DNA from 4 places in the Paenibacillus sp. FSL L8-0333 genome. Region 2 is predicted to be linked to each of the others. Evidence: riboswitches for the same ligand, from Rfam matches in the RefSeq annotation. Region 2 holds a riboswitch; each other region holds the start of a gene.
The links. A riboswitch is a leader RNA that binds a small molecule or an ion and turns the genes downstream of it on or off. The one in region 2 is predicted to bind cyclic di-GMP.
Positions count from the first base shown of each region.

Region 1: another riboswitch for cyclic di-GMP. It lies ahead of NYE72_RS04745 (glycosyl hydrolase); the one in region 2 lies ahead of NYE72_RS29740 (NPCBM/NEW2 domain-containing protein).
Region 3: another riboswitch for cyclic di-GMP. It lies ahead of NYE72_RS02435 (choice-of-anchor A family protein); the one in region 2 lies ahead of NYE72_RS29740 (NPCBM/NEW2 domain-containing protein).
Region 4: another riboswitch for cyclic di-GMP. It lies ahead of NYE72_RS10520 (DUF6612 family protein); the one in region 2 lies ahead of NYE72_RS29740 (NPCBM/NEW2 domain-containing protein).

Region 1 is NZ_CP150186.1:1,107,235-1,110,401, forward strand. It holds gene NYE72_RS04740 (sugar phosphate nucleotidyltransferase) at 245-1,618, shown strand; cyclic di-GMP riboswitch class I at 1,755-1,834, shown strand; gene NYE72_RS04745 (glycosyl hydrolase) at 1,847-3,167, shown strand, end outside.
Region 2 is NZ_CP150186.1:6,673,713-6,676,879, forward strand. It holds gene NYE72_RS29740 (NPCBM/NEW2 domain-containing protein) at 1-1,637, opposite strand, end outside; cyclic di-GMP riboswitch class I at 1,896-1,982, opposite strand; gene NYE72_RS29745 (hypothetical protein) at 2,140-2,706, opposite strand; gene NYE72_RS29750 (EAL domain-containing protein) at 2,823-3,167, opposite strand, start outside.
Region 3 is NZ_CP150186.1:550,658-553,824, forward strand. It holds gene NYE72_RS02425 (ASCH domain-containing protein) at 237-650, shown strand; gene NYE72_RS02430 (hypothetical protein) at 848-1,240, opposite strand; cyclic di-GMP riboswitch class I at 1,736-1,826, shown strand; gene NYE72_RS02435 (choice-of-anchor A family protein) at 1,935-3,167, shown strand, end outside.
Region 4 is NZ_CP150186.1:2,398,368-2,401,534, reverse strand. It holds gene NYE72_RS10525 (NADH-dependent flavin oxidoreductase) at 1-464, opposite strand, end outside; gene NYE72_RS10520 (DUF6612 family protein) at 577-1,425, opposite strand; cyclic di-GMP riboswitch class I at 1,543-1,634, opposite strand; gene NYE72_RS10515 (response regulator transcription factor) at 1,948-2,619, shown strand; gene NYE72_RS10510 (HAMP domain-containing sensor histidine kinase) at 2,616-3,167, shown strand, end outside.

The sequences.
Region 1 (3,167 bases), 1.3 Mb from region 2:
AAGGGAATTTGGAACTGTAGAAACGGAGTGTTCGCCTTTATCCTCGGATTTCTACCGCGAGAAGCGGTCCAATCAGGAAATCTGAGGATAACAGCGATCGGAAGTCCAAAATCCCTTGGAGTGGTTCATACCTAATAAATTTTTTAAAAAATGCATCCGCTCGAACTAAGGCTAAGCGGAAGCTATACGTTTTGATAACAATTCCATTATGCTCGATTTCCATAATTCAAGGAGGGTTCATTCTATGAAAATGGTACTTCTATCAGGCGGTTCAGGTAAACGGTTATGGCCGTTGTCTAACGACTCACGTTCAAAGCAATTTCTAAAGGTACTTGAAAGCCCTCAAGGTGAACCAGAATCCATGGTACAACGTGTCTGGAGACAGCTGGAGGAAGCAGGGATGGCAGAATCATCTTATCTAGCCACCGGCCGCGGCCAAGTAGAAATGATACAAAGCCAACTGGGAAGTCATGTGCCGATTATCGTTGAACCGGAGCGTCGGGATACTTTTCCGGCTATCGCCTTAACAGCTACCTATCTTTATTCAGTGGCAGGTGTTTCTCCAGCGGAGACGGTAGCAATATTGCCTGTTGACCCTTATGTAGAAGCATCCTTTTTCGATACCATAGCTATGCTTGAGGGGACCATGCTGGAAAGTGGAGCAAATCTGGCACTAATGGGTGTTGTTCCTGAACATGCCTCAGAGAAATACGGATATATTATTCCTACCACTGAAGAGGCGGGGGGGAATGGTTTTATGAAGGTGAGTCACTTTCAAGAGAAACCAGACCGCATACAAGCAGAACAGCTCATCGAGCAAAATGCATTGTGGAATTGCGGAGTGTTTGCCTTCCGTTTAGGGTACTTGTTAGATATTTTGCAGCGTAAAGGGTTGCCTTTAGGATATGAAGAATTGCAGAAGCAGTATAAGCTATTGTCTTCCATCAGCTTTGATTATGAAGTGGTGGAGAAAGAAGAACATATTGTGGTGCAGCCGTATGATGGATTCTGGAAGGATCTTGGAACGTGGAATACGCTGACAGAGGAAATGAGCAGCAAGCATGTAGGAAAAGGTTTTGTGACGGCGGATTCTGAGGGGACTTGCTTGATTAATGAGCTGGACATTCCGATTACGGTAATTGGTGCGAAGGATCTGATCATTGCGGCTAGCCCGGATGGAATTCTAGTTACCCATAAAGCTGAGAGCCCACGGATTAAAGAAGTGCTGAAGACCTTTGAACAAAGACCGATGTACGAGGAACGCCGCTGGGGCCATTACAAAGTTATTGATTATGTGAAATATGATGAAGGCAATGAAGTGCTGACCAAACGGATTTTTATATCCGAGGGGAATAATATCAGCTATCAATTACATCGCAAGCGTAGTGAAATTTGGACAATCGTCAGCGGCGAAGCAAGTATTGTGCTGAATGAGAAAAAACATAATGTGAAGGCTGGGGACGTGGTACGTATACCGGAAGGAACGAAACACGCGATCCTTGCTTTGACGGATGTTGAGTTTATAGAGGTACAGACGGGGTCTGAATTAGTAGAAGAAGATAACATACGTATTACTTTAGACTGGAATGATATAGAACTACAACAATTCATTTCATAGGTCTAACCTATCTATTTAACCAATTCAAAATTTCTTGAAACAGGTAAATTGACTCAATTATCAAAAAAAGTCATAAAAACACTAAATATATCATTAATTGTCGTCGATACTTACGGTAAGAGAGATTATTTCTCTTAAATTGAAAAGGCAAACCTATCGAAAGGTAGGGACGCAAAGCTATAGGGCCTTCGAAAGAGTGGCAGCCTGGCTACCGAAAGGGAGATTATTTTGAAAGCTTACCGTACGTATCGATTGTTTGGTGCATTTCTGTCACTCGTCCTGTTTCTGACTGCACTTCCGCTTGCTGTTGGAATTTCGCCGTCTATTGTCATAGCTGCTTCAAATTCTGGAACGCCAGTTACCCCAGGTGCCTCACCTGAAGCCGTAAAGCTGCTTAACTATTTTTACTCGATCTCAGGAAAAGGCATTATTGCTGGTCAACATGACTATTTAGAAAGTCCAGATGAAATTAACAATATGCTGAAGGGAACCAGCGGACAATATGCGGCTCTTCACGGTTATGAAATGGGTGCGATCAGTGGTCAGTCCGAAGCAACGATGGCTTGGCAACGTCAAAATGTGGTGAACAGCGCCATCAACTGGAATAAAGCGGGCGGGATCGTAGCTATGACTTTTCATGCTAACCTGCCGGGCACCTCTTATGACTGGGATAATGTGAAAAAAACACTTAGCCAGAGTGAGTTCGATAGTTACGTTACACCGGGTACTAAGCAATATAATAATCTGATCGCTGAGCTTGATAAGGTGGCAGTCTCTTTAAAAAGCTTGCGTGATGCCAATGTTCCGGTGCTTTGGAGACCCTATCATGAAATGAACGGGAACTGGTTCTGGTGGGGGAAGAAAAATAACTTTTCTAAACTATGGAATATAATGTATGACCGTTTTGTTAACGTTCATAAATTAAATAATCTGTTATGGGTATGGAGTCCGAATGCTCCCAATGTTTGGTCAGATCCTTATGCGCTAACTTATCCAGGTGCTGATAAAGTAGATATTCTGGCAGCAGATATATACGAAAATGATTACCAGCAAAAATACTATGACAGCTTGTTGAGTCTAGCCGCAGGCAAACCGATTGCGATCGGGGAGAATGGTGAAATGCCTAATCTGGAGAAGCTTCAGCAATCGCAAAGTAAATGGACGTATATGATGAGCTGGGGAAAAATGCTTTACGAAAATAACAGTGCAGACACAATCAAAACATTTATGAATAGCAACTACACCCTGACCAGAGATAAATTAAATACTGGTCTGGCACCGACACCTTCCGAAGAAGAGGGGGAGGCAGCAATTCCTCTCGCGAAGGGGCTTGCAGGAGAGTATTACAACAACATGTTGTTGTCGGGAGCGGCAACTCTTAACAGAACTGATGCAATAATCGATTTCAATTGGCGGCAAGGATCGCCGGATGCCGCCCTCGGGATTGATCGTTTCTCCATACGTTGGAGCGGTAAAATTAAGCCATTATATGATGAGCAATATACATTTTACACTACCTCAGATGATGGCATCCGTGTCTGGGTGAATG
Region 2 (3,167 bases):
GAAGCAGCATCCACATAAACATTGATGGTCTCGCCAGGCATTGCCGCAAGTCCTGTAGGCTGGTTGTTCGTGCCGAAGCCTATTCTCAGGTTTTGCTGAGCATGTTTTTTCATATCTCCACGCTGCTCGGCCTCAATGATGGTGCCTTCGGTTTGAACTTCACCATTCACTAGCTTCTTAGCTAAATCCAAAGAATCTTTCAGGATTGGATAGAGCGGATGTACTTTTGCCGCTTCTTCTAATTCGTTGATTGCTTCGACGCTATTATAAGCAGGCACAACCGCACTCATCGTTCCATCTGTGAAAATACCATTTACAGCTTCGCTTACTTTATCTTCTGTATAAAATCTAAATTCAGCCGCAAAAGGTCTGTTAATATTAGCTTTTGTGAACTTAAATTTTAATCTTTTAAACTTCGTCGGTTCGAATTTAAATTCCAAAAAATCATTGGTACTAATCGCGGTTCCGCTAGATACCAGTTGGAAGGTCTCTCCTTTACTCGTCTCTGATGCATAGATTTCAAAAGCCTCTGGGAATCCTTTGCGATTATCTCTAGCCAAAAAAGCCACTCTGTCCAGCACTTCCGCTTGCGCTAGTTCAAACACGACTTCATTCGTGAAGCTTGCATCATTGTTTTTGTTCGTTTCCCAATGCGTAGTGGGCTGGTCATCCAGCATATATTCAGGCTTCGTACCTGGGTAGCTTCCACCGTTCACCGTTACTTTTGATACGTTTGCATTTGGCATTCTATAAGCTTGGCTATAGGCATTTTCATAGGCTGTACCATACCCTTTTAGCTTCGAAACCTTGGCTGCCGTTACCTCTACCTGATGGTTCTCCAAAAGGATCTTTGCATTCTCTATCTCTTCTTTAAACTGCGCATACAGTGGATGTGCTTGTACTTCATTTTCTAAAGCTGTTAATTTCTCTGCCGTATCAAAGGCTGTACTAACTTGGCTCAAGGTATCATCTGTAAATAAATTTTTCATTTTAGCAGAGACACTATCCTCTTTATAAAAAGAAAACTCAGCCGCACTCGCCCAATCTTGGTTCGCTTTTTTGAAGACAAATTTAAGTCTCTTAAAAGCCGTAGGTGCGAACTGAATCTCCACTACATCACCGGTTGAGCCTGTATATTCTCCAGAAGACACGAGTGTGAAATCACCCGCATCGGTAGTGGAGCCATAGATATCAAATTCTTGAGCAAAACCTTTACCTTTAGCACCAGATTGCCTAGCGGCATAGACCATTCTATTTAATTCAGTGGACTCATTGAAAACAAACACAACCTCATTCGTAAACGTTGAACTATTCGGTTTGCCAGTCTCCCAATGCGTGCTCATATCCCCATCCATAGCCTTAGCTATAGGCGAGCCTGAGTAGTTGCCACCGTTATTTGTGATGGATTTAATATTTGCTGGATTCATTCTAAAAACCTCATTATAGGCATTTAGAGCATCCTTGCCGTACAGCTCAAACGGAATAACCGAAGCGTTGCTTAATAAGTTGACCTTACTTTGCGCGACTGTTTTTGTTACCTTTACCTTGCTTGCCTCACTTGCTAAAGCATAACCTGCCTCACTCGAAAAACTGGCCAACATGGCCGCCGATGTAGCGATCGCAATCATTTTCTTCATCTCTTCTTACCCCCAGATGTCATATGAATCTCTCCAGTGCCCAAAAATGGGCACAAAAAAAACTACCCCAAAAGAGTAGCTTGATTGCGTATAAAGTCGCCTAAAAATTAAGACTTAATTTTTATTAAACCTTAACAAGCATAAACGCCTTCGGCGTCCTTATAAGGACGGTAAGCGTTTAAGCGAGAAATATAAGATATTAAGTATAGGTGTATAACTTATACTTTCTTATATTTTAACAAAAAGCGTTACACACTCTTTGGCAGCTGGCTGACAATAGTTATGATAACCTTAGTCCCTATAGCTTTGCGTCCCTACATTTCCATAGGTTTGCCTATGAAGTTTCGAATACATTCAAAGAGTAACATAAGCCTAGATCTGATCGCATGATTAATTGGTATGAAATGAGTATAGGTAATTGCAATTAGTTTTTCTCATGTGATAGATATTATTTATCGACTATCCCGGAAGAGAATGGGATCCTTTAGGACTGGAGGTCTAATTAACTCCCCGATCCGAACAAACGCCGGAACCAATTCCACACATCGCCCGTGATGGGAATTAATCCGAAACCATGTTCGCCAACTGCGATTACACCATATGCCCATTGTCCGATAGCTATGGCACCCCCAGCGATCCTGCCTATCGCTATCGCACCAAACGCCGTATCCCCTATGGCGATGGCCCCCAACGCTTTTTCCGCGATTGCGATCGCTCCTACAGCCACTCCTGCAATCGCAATCGCTCCCACTGCGAAGCCAAGCCAGCTAAGTGCTATTGCTCCAATCGCTAACCACATTCCCAGTGATATTGCTCCTAAGGAAAGTACGCCCACGCTTATCGCACCTATGGAAATCAATCCGACAGCTACATCTCCAATAGCGATTAAACCAACGGCTGTCTTTACACGGGGTTTACTTCCATGACCATACTTTTGACCTGAGTATCGCCCTAAATTACTACGAATACTGATGACCGGAAATGAGGGAGAAGGCCATTGATAATCAATTTCTCGTCCATCAAAGCCCCTAGAATCCGCCCAGCGCGTTACAAATTGATGCCATTTCATATCCATCCCGTCCCCCTTTTCAAATTACCTAAATTATACAACCCCGGGGGTTGGCTGTACTCAGACTCTGACCTGAAATTCGTCTCATCCTCTGGACCGATATATACTCATTAGGATTACTGTTTGGGAATAGGATCAGGCTTTCCAAATAAATATCCCTGAAACAACTGATAACCACTCTGCTTAAGCCATTCAAAGTCCTCTCTAAACTCCACACCTTCTGCTAAAGGAACAGATTGGATTTCTAAAGCCTTTTCTAAAAATTGTTTAGCTATTTTCTGTTTGTTCGGATCACTGGACACGCCTTGAACATATTTCATATCTAACTTCATGTAATGAGGTTTAAGCTCCAATAACATCTCGATTGTGCTGAAGCCTTCCCCAACATCATCTAAAGCGTATTCAAATCCCCGATCCTTGTAATATGTTAAAATAGCTTTCAAATGAGCGAGATCATCCAC
Region 3 (3,167 bases), 720 kb from region 2:
TGTTTAAATTGTGGGGAGTTACAGGTGAATGTCAATAATATTGATATTTAGAACTTTTGTTTGTATATAATAAAAATGAATGTTCTTATTTTTAGAGGCGATCAATCATGGAAATGAGTATCGACCAAACGGTTGGGATTATTTATCAAGTCAAGGAGAGCAAGATTACACAACGCGAGATCGAGATCCGTGGCATCCGTGACAAACGTCCAACATAAACAAAGGGGATAAATATCATGCGGTGTATAACAATACGGCAGCCTTGGGCGACCTTAATTGCTCTTGGTGAAAAAGAGTTTGAAACTCGTTCATGGAGAACAGCCTACCGCGGCGAGTTAGGCATCCATGCCGGAATGAGGATTGACAAAAAGATTTGTGAACAGGAACCGTACAAATCAGTATTGGCGAAACATGGCTATACAGCGAATAATTTGCCGACAGGAGCTATTATTGCTACAGGTCAGCTCGCGGGATGTTATGTGGTTACTCCAGAGGTGGATTTAAGGGAATGGATCAATGGGAACGAATATGATTTTGGCGACTATAGCGAAGGACGTTTTGCCTGGAAGCTTGAAGAGGTTCACTCACTGCGCCATCCAATTCCAGCCAAAGGTCGGCTAAGCTTGTGGGAGCATTCGGATCACTTCTGAACGGCGAATGATATTTTTAATGTAATTTTTATGTGCCTATCAGCTTTTTTTCAGGTTCGAGGTATATATTGAAGACACCAAACACCCCCCAGTGTTTTGTGGTATATCTCTCTCAGGTCTTGCCAACTCCCATGGTAAGGCCTATTTTTTTGTTCACTAATTGATTGGGGGGAGAGTAGAGCGGCTTCTATACAGCTTTATTTAATCTGATACTGTTCTTCGTAACTCTTAAAAGAGGAAATATCCAGCCCTAGGTATCTGCGCATATGGATGGCAGCCTGAGCCGCAACAATGTCATTCAACAGCAGCATTCGTTCGTGATAGCCACGACATATATACTTGGCTTCAATTCCCGTATTAAGTCTGTTTTGCTCATACACCTTGATTCCCCGTCTTCTCATTTCTGCACGAACATCCCTTAGATCTGTTGTAGCTACTGCAGCAGCTGTTCCAAGCACCTCCAGATAAGGGGCGGGTGTTCGTAAGTGTGTAGATAAAATGGCGGAGTCCCGTTCGAAAGCTGATAAAATCATCGGAAGCAATAAATAAGATTTCACCAGCATGTTGTCCCTGCTTTCTGCTCTATGCATGAATCTCATCACCTCTAATAGGAACGTATATTCGTATTCTACCCCGATATTCCAAAAATAATCAATGGTATTTCTAAACAGCTTATCAAATGTGATTAAATTCACAAGTAAATAACGAAGAATAAATTATATTAAAATTGTAATAATAAAAAATAATGTATCGGACGCACATAAAGGAGAATTATGATGGAAAAAGAGGGCAGCCTCCAGCGTGGATTGTTTTTTGGTTTAATTCTGAGTGTTCCCTTATGGATATCCATATTGGGCTATATACAGTTACTTTAAAATTTAATGAAAAACCTTATGCGAAGCGCCTTTAGGCGCTTTTTTTGTATGGTAATAATGAGGGGGATCATCGAAAGGAATTGATTGACAATTGTGGGTGTCGGGCGCTAAACTGTTATTAATTCAAAAAGTATTAAAAGTCATAGACGGTTATTGGAGAGAATGCTTCGGCTACCAGTTCTGGACTTGCAGTGTAATACATATATATAGTCATGATAATAGCAAACCGTCTGAAAGGGCGGGACGCAAAGTCCAGGAGTCTAAAGTGTCTTAAAGGCACAATGACCGTCCGACTGCCATGAGAAGGGAATTCCACTTCTTTTTGGCGGTCTTTTTTGTTGTTAGGTCCTTTAGAGTTTCTGGTAATTATTCTGATTAATATAAATCATAGTTTTAGGAGGTGTGCCATTTGAAAAGAAGAATAAGACCGTTACTCTCGCTTGTATTAGCTGGGATTTTGACGGTAGGTAGTGGGCTTTCCTCATTAGGAGCTGGAGTTGCTGGAGCTAGTAGTTCTTCTACATTGGGAATTGCAGGGGTCTACAACGTGTTTATTCTAGGGGATATAACAACGGTTTCGGATACGGAAGGAAGGTTTGCTGCTGGAGGTAACGTTAACTTAACCAACTATAGTGTTGGAGATAGGTTGACCGCTGCTGAGGTTTCCTTGACTGACACACTTGTTGTTGGAGGGAATCTTACTTTCAACGGAGGTACTGTTTATGGGAATATCGTGCACGGGGGAGATTTTTCAGGGAATGTAACGCTCCTCAAGGGAGGTACAAAAAGACAGGGGAGTACGATTGACTTTTCAGCCGTAGGTCAGTCTTTGAAGGACAAATCAGCAGAACTTGCAGCATTGCCGGCGAATGGAACAACAGTGTACCAATATGGCAGTCTTACCCTGACAGGTACAGATCCTGCGGTCAATGTTTTTAATGTTCCAGGAGATAACGTCTCTAATACCTATGGAATTACAATAAATGTTCCTTCAGGATCTACAGCAATTATTAATATTGATGGTTCTAACGTAAAAATGAAAAACTTCGGATTTCTACCTAATAACGTGTTGAATAGCAAGAAAATTTTGCTTAACTTTAGCCAAGCTGCGTATCTGGATATGGCAGGCATAGGTGTAATGGGAAGCATACTTGCCCCCTATGCTCATGTTGATTTTATTAATGGTCAGATTAACGGTACTTTAGTGGCGGCTTCACTCAAAGGGACTGGTGGTGGTGAATTTCACCACTATCCATACGATGGTGATGAACCTGGACCAACGCCGACACCAACGCCAACAGTGACACCAACGCCAACGCCAACAGTGACGCCAACGCCAACGCCGACAGTGACACCAACGCCAACGCCGACAGTGACACCAACACCGACGCCGACAGTGACACCAACGCCGACGCCAACACCAACACCAACACCAACGCCGACGCCAACAGTGACGCCGACGCCGACACCGACACCAACACCGACGCCAATACCAACGCCGACGCCAACAGTGACACCGACGCCGACAGTGACACCAACACCGACGCCAACACCAACGCCGACGCCAACAGTGACACCGACGCCGACACCGACACCAACACCGACGCCAATACCAACGCCGACGCCAACAGTGACACCGACG
Region 4 (3,167 bases), 2.6 Mb from region 2:
CTTGGAATTTCTGCATTCGGACGTTCGGCAGCAATGGCGCTGGAGGAAACTGGTTGTACGCCACGTAGTATTTTTGAATCTGTCATTCTTCCTGCATGGAATAGTTGTAAAATAGCTTTTGTTCCATTTCGTTTAATAGTAGATGCTAATCGGCTAAGGCTAGGAATAAATTGATCGGAGGAAACACTAAGTTCACCTTCCCATCCTTTTCCACCCTCTTGTACATTTGCTGCCGCAGTGATGACCGCACCTACTTCGCCCGTTCTTAGTGAATAGTATTTCAATTCATCTTGTGTTACTACACCGTCATAAAAGCTCATTCGCGTGGTCATTGGAGCCATAACCACTCGGTTTTTTAATGTCAGTCCTCTGCGAAAAGTTAATGTTGTGTCTAGTGCTATCATCTTTTTCCCAACTTTCATTAAATTATATTTAAACAAAATATTATATACATGCGCATACATATAAATTACAGCAATGATTTATTCTTGTCAACTAATAAACAACTACTGTTGAATACAGCAAAAAGCACTGTTCAGCGGAACAGCGCTTTTTGCTCGATATGAATCGTCCTTATTATTCTAGTTCGGCCGGTTTTACAATGGCTGTACCTTTATTATTCTTGGAGTATTTAGCTTCAATTTTCGTGGTGTATGTATCTTTTGCTCCATCACTTACCAGCACATAACTCAGATCGACTGTCAGCTTTTCCGTTTGCCAGGTCTTAGTATTGACGAATAATTTCCACGTTACGCTTTTGGGTTGAACTGTCTCACCATCCCAGAGGTTCTCCTGGTCATAGAGTTTGATTATCCCCTTAGCTGCTGTCGGATCGGTTACCGTGAATTGTAAGACCGTTTGTGCGCCAGCCGTGCTGACTTTCATGGATTTTTTATAACTTTTGACCGAATCAAGCATGGAAACAGGATCGTATTGGCCTTTAGAGTAAAAGGCATCCCATTCCGTTTTCTCCAGTCCAAGCCAATACTGTGCATCAGGATCGATCGGCTCCCCGTCATCGTCGTAACCTTCATCTTCAGATTCATCGATCAGTTCACTTCCGTCTACAAGATAGTAAAACTCCTTGTCATTGGCATATAGACTGTACGATGTTTCTAAAAGACTACTAGCGACAGTGCCTGCTGCGGCAAAATTCGGCAGACGGTTGATATCCAGCTTCAGAGTGTTGGTGTTGCTGATACGCACCCCGCCGCTTTGAATATCCTGTTTTTTGGTCACATCCAGATGGAAATTCTTTATTGCTTTGGAGGCTGCCGTTACTTTGCTGATCATCTGATCCGCGGTTACTACTGTTGAGGTAGCTGCAGACACTACTCCTGGATTAGACATCCATCCGATCGTTCCGGACAGCAATAAAGCACCTACTGCCAAACTAGTACCTATTGTTTTGAAAAAACTGTTCATGTACTTCCCCTTTCGGCCCCTTGCGATAATGTAACGCCGTATAGGTCGAAATAATAAAAGAGCTCAAAATAGACTACATATTCTTAGAGCTATCCTTTATGCTTCATAAGACATCCCTATGGCGGCCTGGCGATCATTTCCTTCTGTCGAAAGGCTTTAGACCCATGGCTTTGTGTCATCATCTTTCGATGATTTTACCTTTAACGCGGACATTCAATTAGTTTTAATAGATTAGGGACGCATGTCCCACCGCTAATTTTATCATGGTTATAATTACCTGTAAACGACTTATCTTCCATTCGAATTCGCTATGATACTCAGAAGAAATACTAAAGTTTTGCATTTTTCCAATTCGTCCAAGTTTTCCAGATATCTGAGGTTCAGCTGAGTTATACTATCAATCCGTTTCGGTATATCACTATGCTATGATAAGTATGTTTTTTAGTTTCTCTATCCATCCAAACATTTTCTTAACATATAACTCTTATAATTATTTTAGTTTTCTTAGAAAGGATGATTTTCATGGTTAATATCCTTGTTGTCGAGGATGATATAAAGCTTAATCAAATTATCTGCACCTATCTTTGCAATAATGGATACGACGCTAAAGGGTGTTTAAACCCACGAGAAGCATATGATTTGATGTATAACAGCCTGTATGACCTTATCATCTCAGACGTTATGATGCCAGAGATTGACGGCTTTGAATTTGCGGAAACGGTTAGGGCTATTAACAAAACGATCCCCCTTCTTTTTGTTACCGCTCGTGATGATATTTCCTCAAAACAAAAAGGGTTTCGCGCTGGAATTGATGATTACATGGTCAAACCGGTCAATATGGACGAACTGGTAATGCGTGTGGGCGCTTTACTTCGACGTGCAAATATTGCCCACGAAAAAAAACTGAGGGTAGGAAGTCTTATGATGGACGCGGATGATATGACAGCAACGGTAAACGATGAGGAAATCCCTGTGACGGTACGGGAATTCAACATACTCTACAAAATGCTTTCCTACCCCAAACATACCTTTTCCCGTGCCCAGCTAATGGACGAGTTCTGGGGCATTGGCAGCGAAACCAGCCTGCGTGCCGTAGATGTATACATCGTCAAACTTCGCGACAAGTTCTCTTGTTGTGTGGACTTCAAGATCATGACAGTGCATGGGCTTGGCTACAAGGCAGTGCTGCAATGAGTAAGAGGCAGGAGCAGCATGCCCGGTTCAAGTCCAAGCGTTTTTCATGGAAAGAGTTTTTGTGGACCTTTATTGTGCTGTCCACGCTAACAGCAGGTCAAGCACTTATATACGACGCCTACATTTCAGTAGAACGCGTTCCAACTCAATACATCTTTGGAATCACTGGATATTGGATCATTGTTGCCTTCATTTTTTGCCTTGTCACCGCACGGCAAAAGTACATCGCCTTTGATAAACCCATGCGTAAACTCAGCGAGGCGGCAAACCAGGTAGCAGAGGGAGATTTTTCAGTCTATCTTGAGCCGCTTCACAGAGCGGATAAAAAGGATTATGTAGACGTGATGTTCGAGGATTTTAATAAGATGGTTGAAGAACTGGGCAGTATTGAAACCCTCAAAAATGATTTTATATCGAATGTATCCCATGAGATTAAAACACCATTATCCGTCATTCATAGTTACGCAATGGCATTGCAAACTGTTGATTTGTCGCCAAAACTTCGAACGGAATATACTGAAACTATCATTTCGGCCTCCCAAAAATTA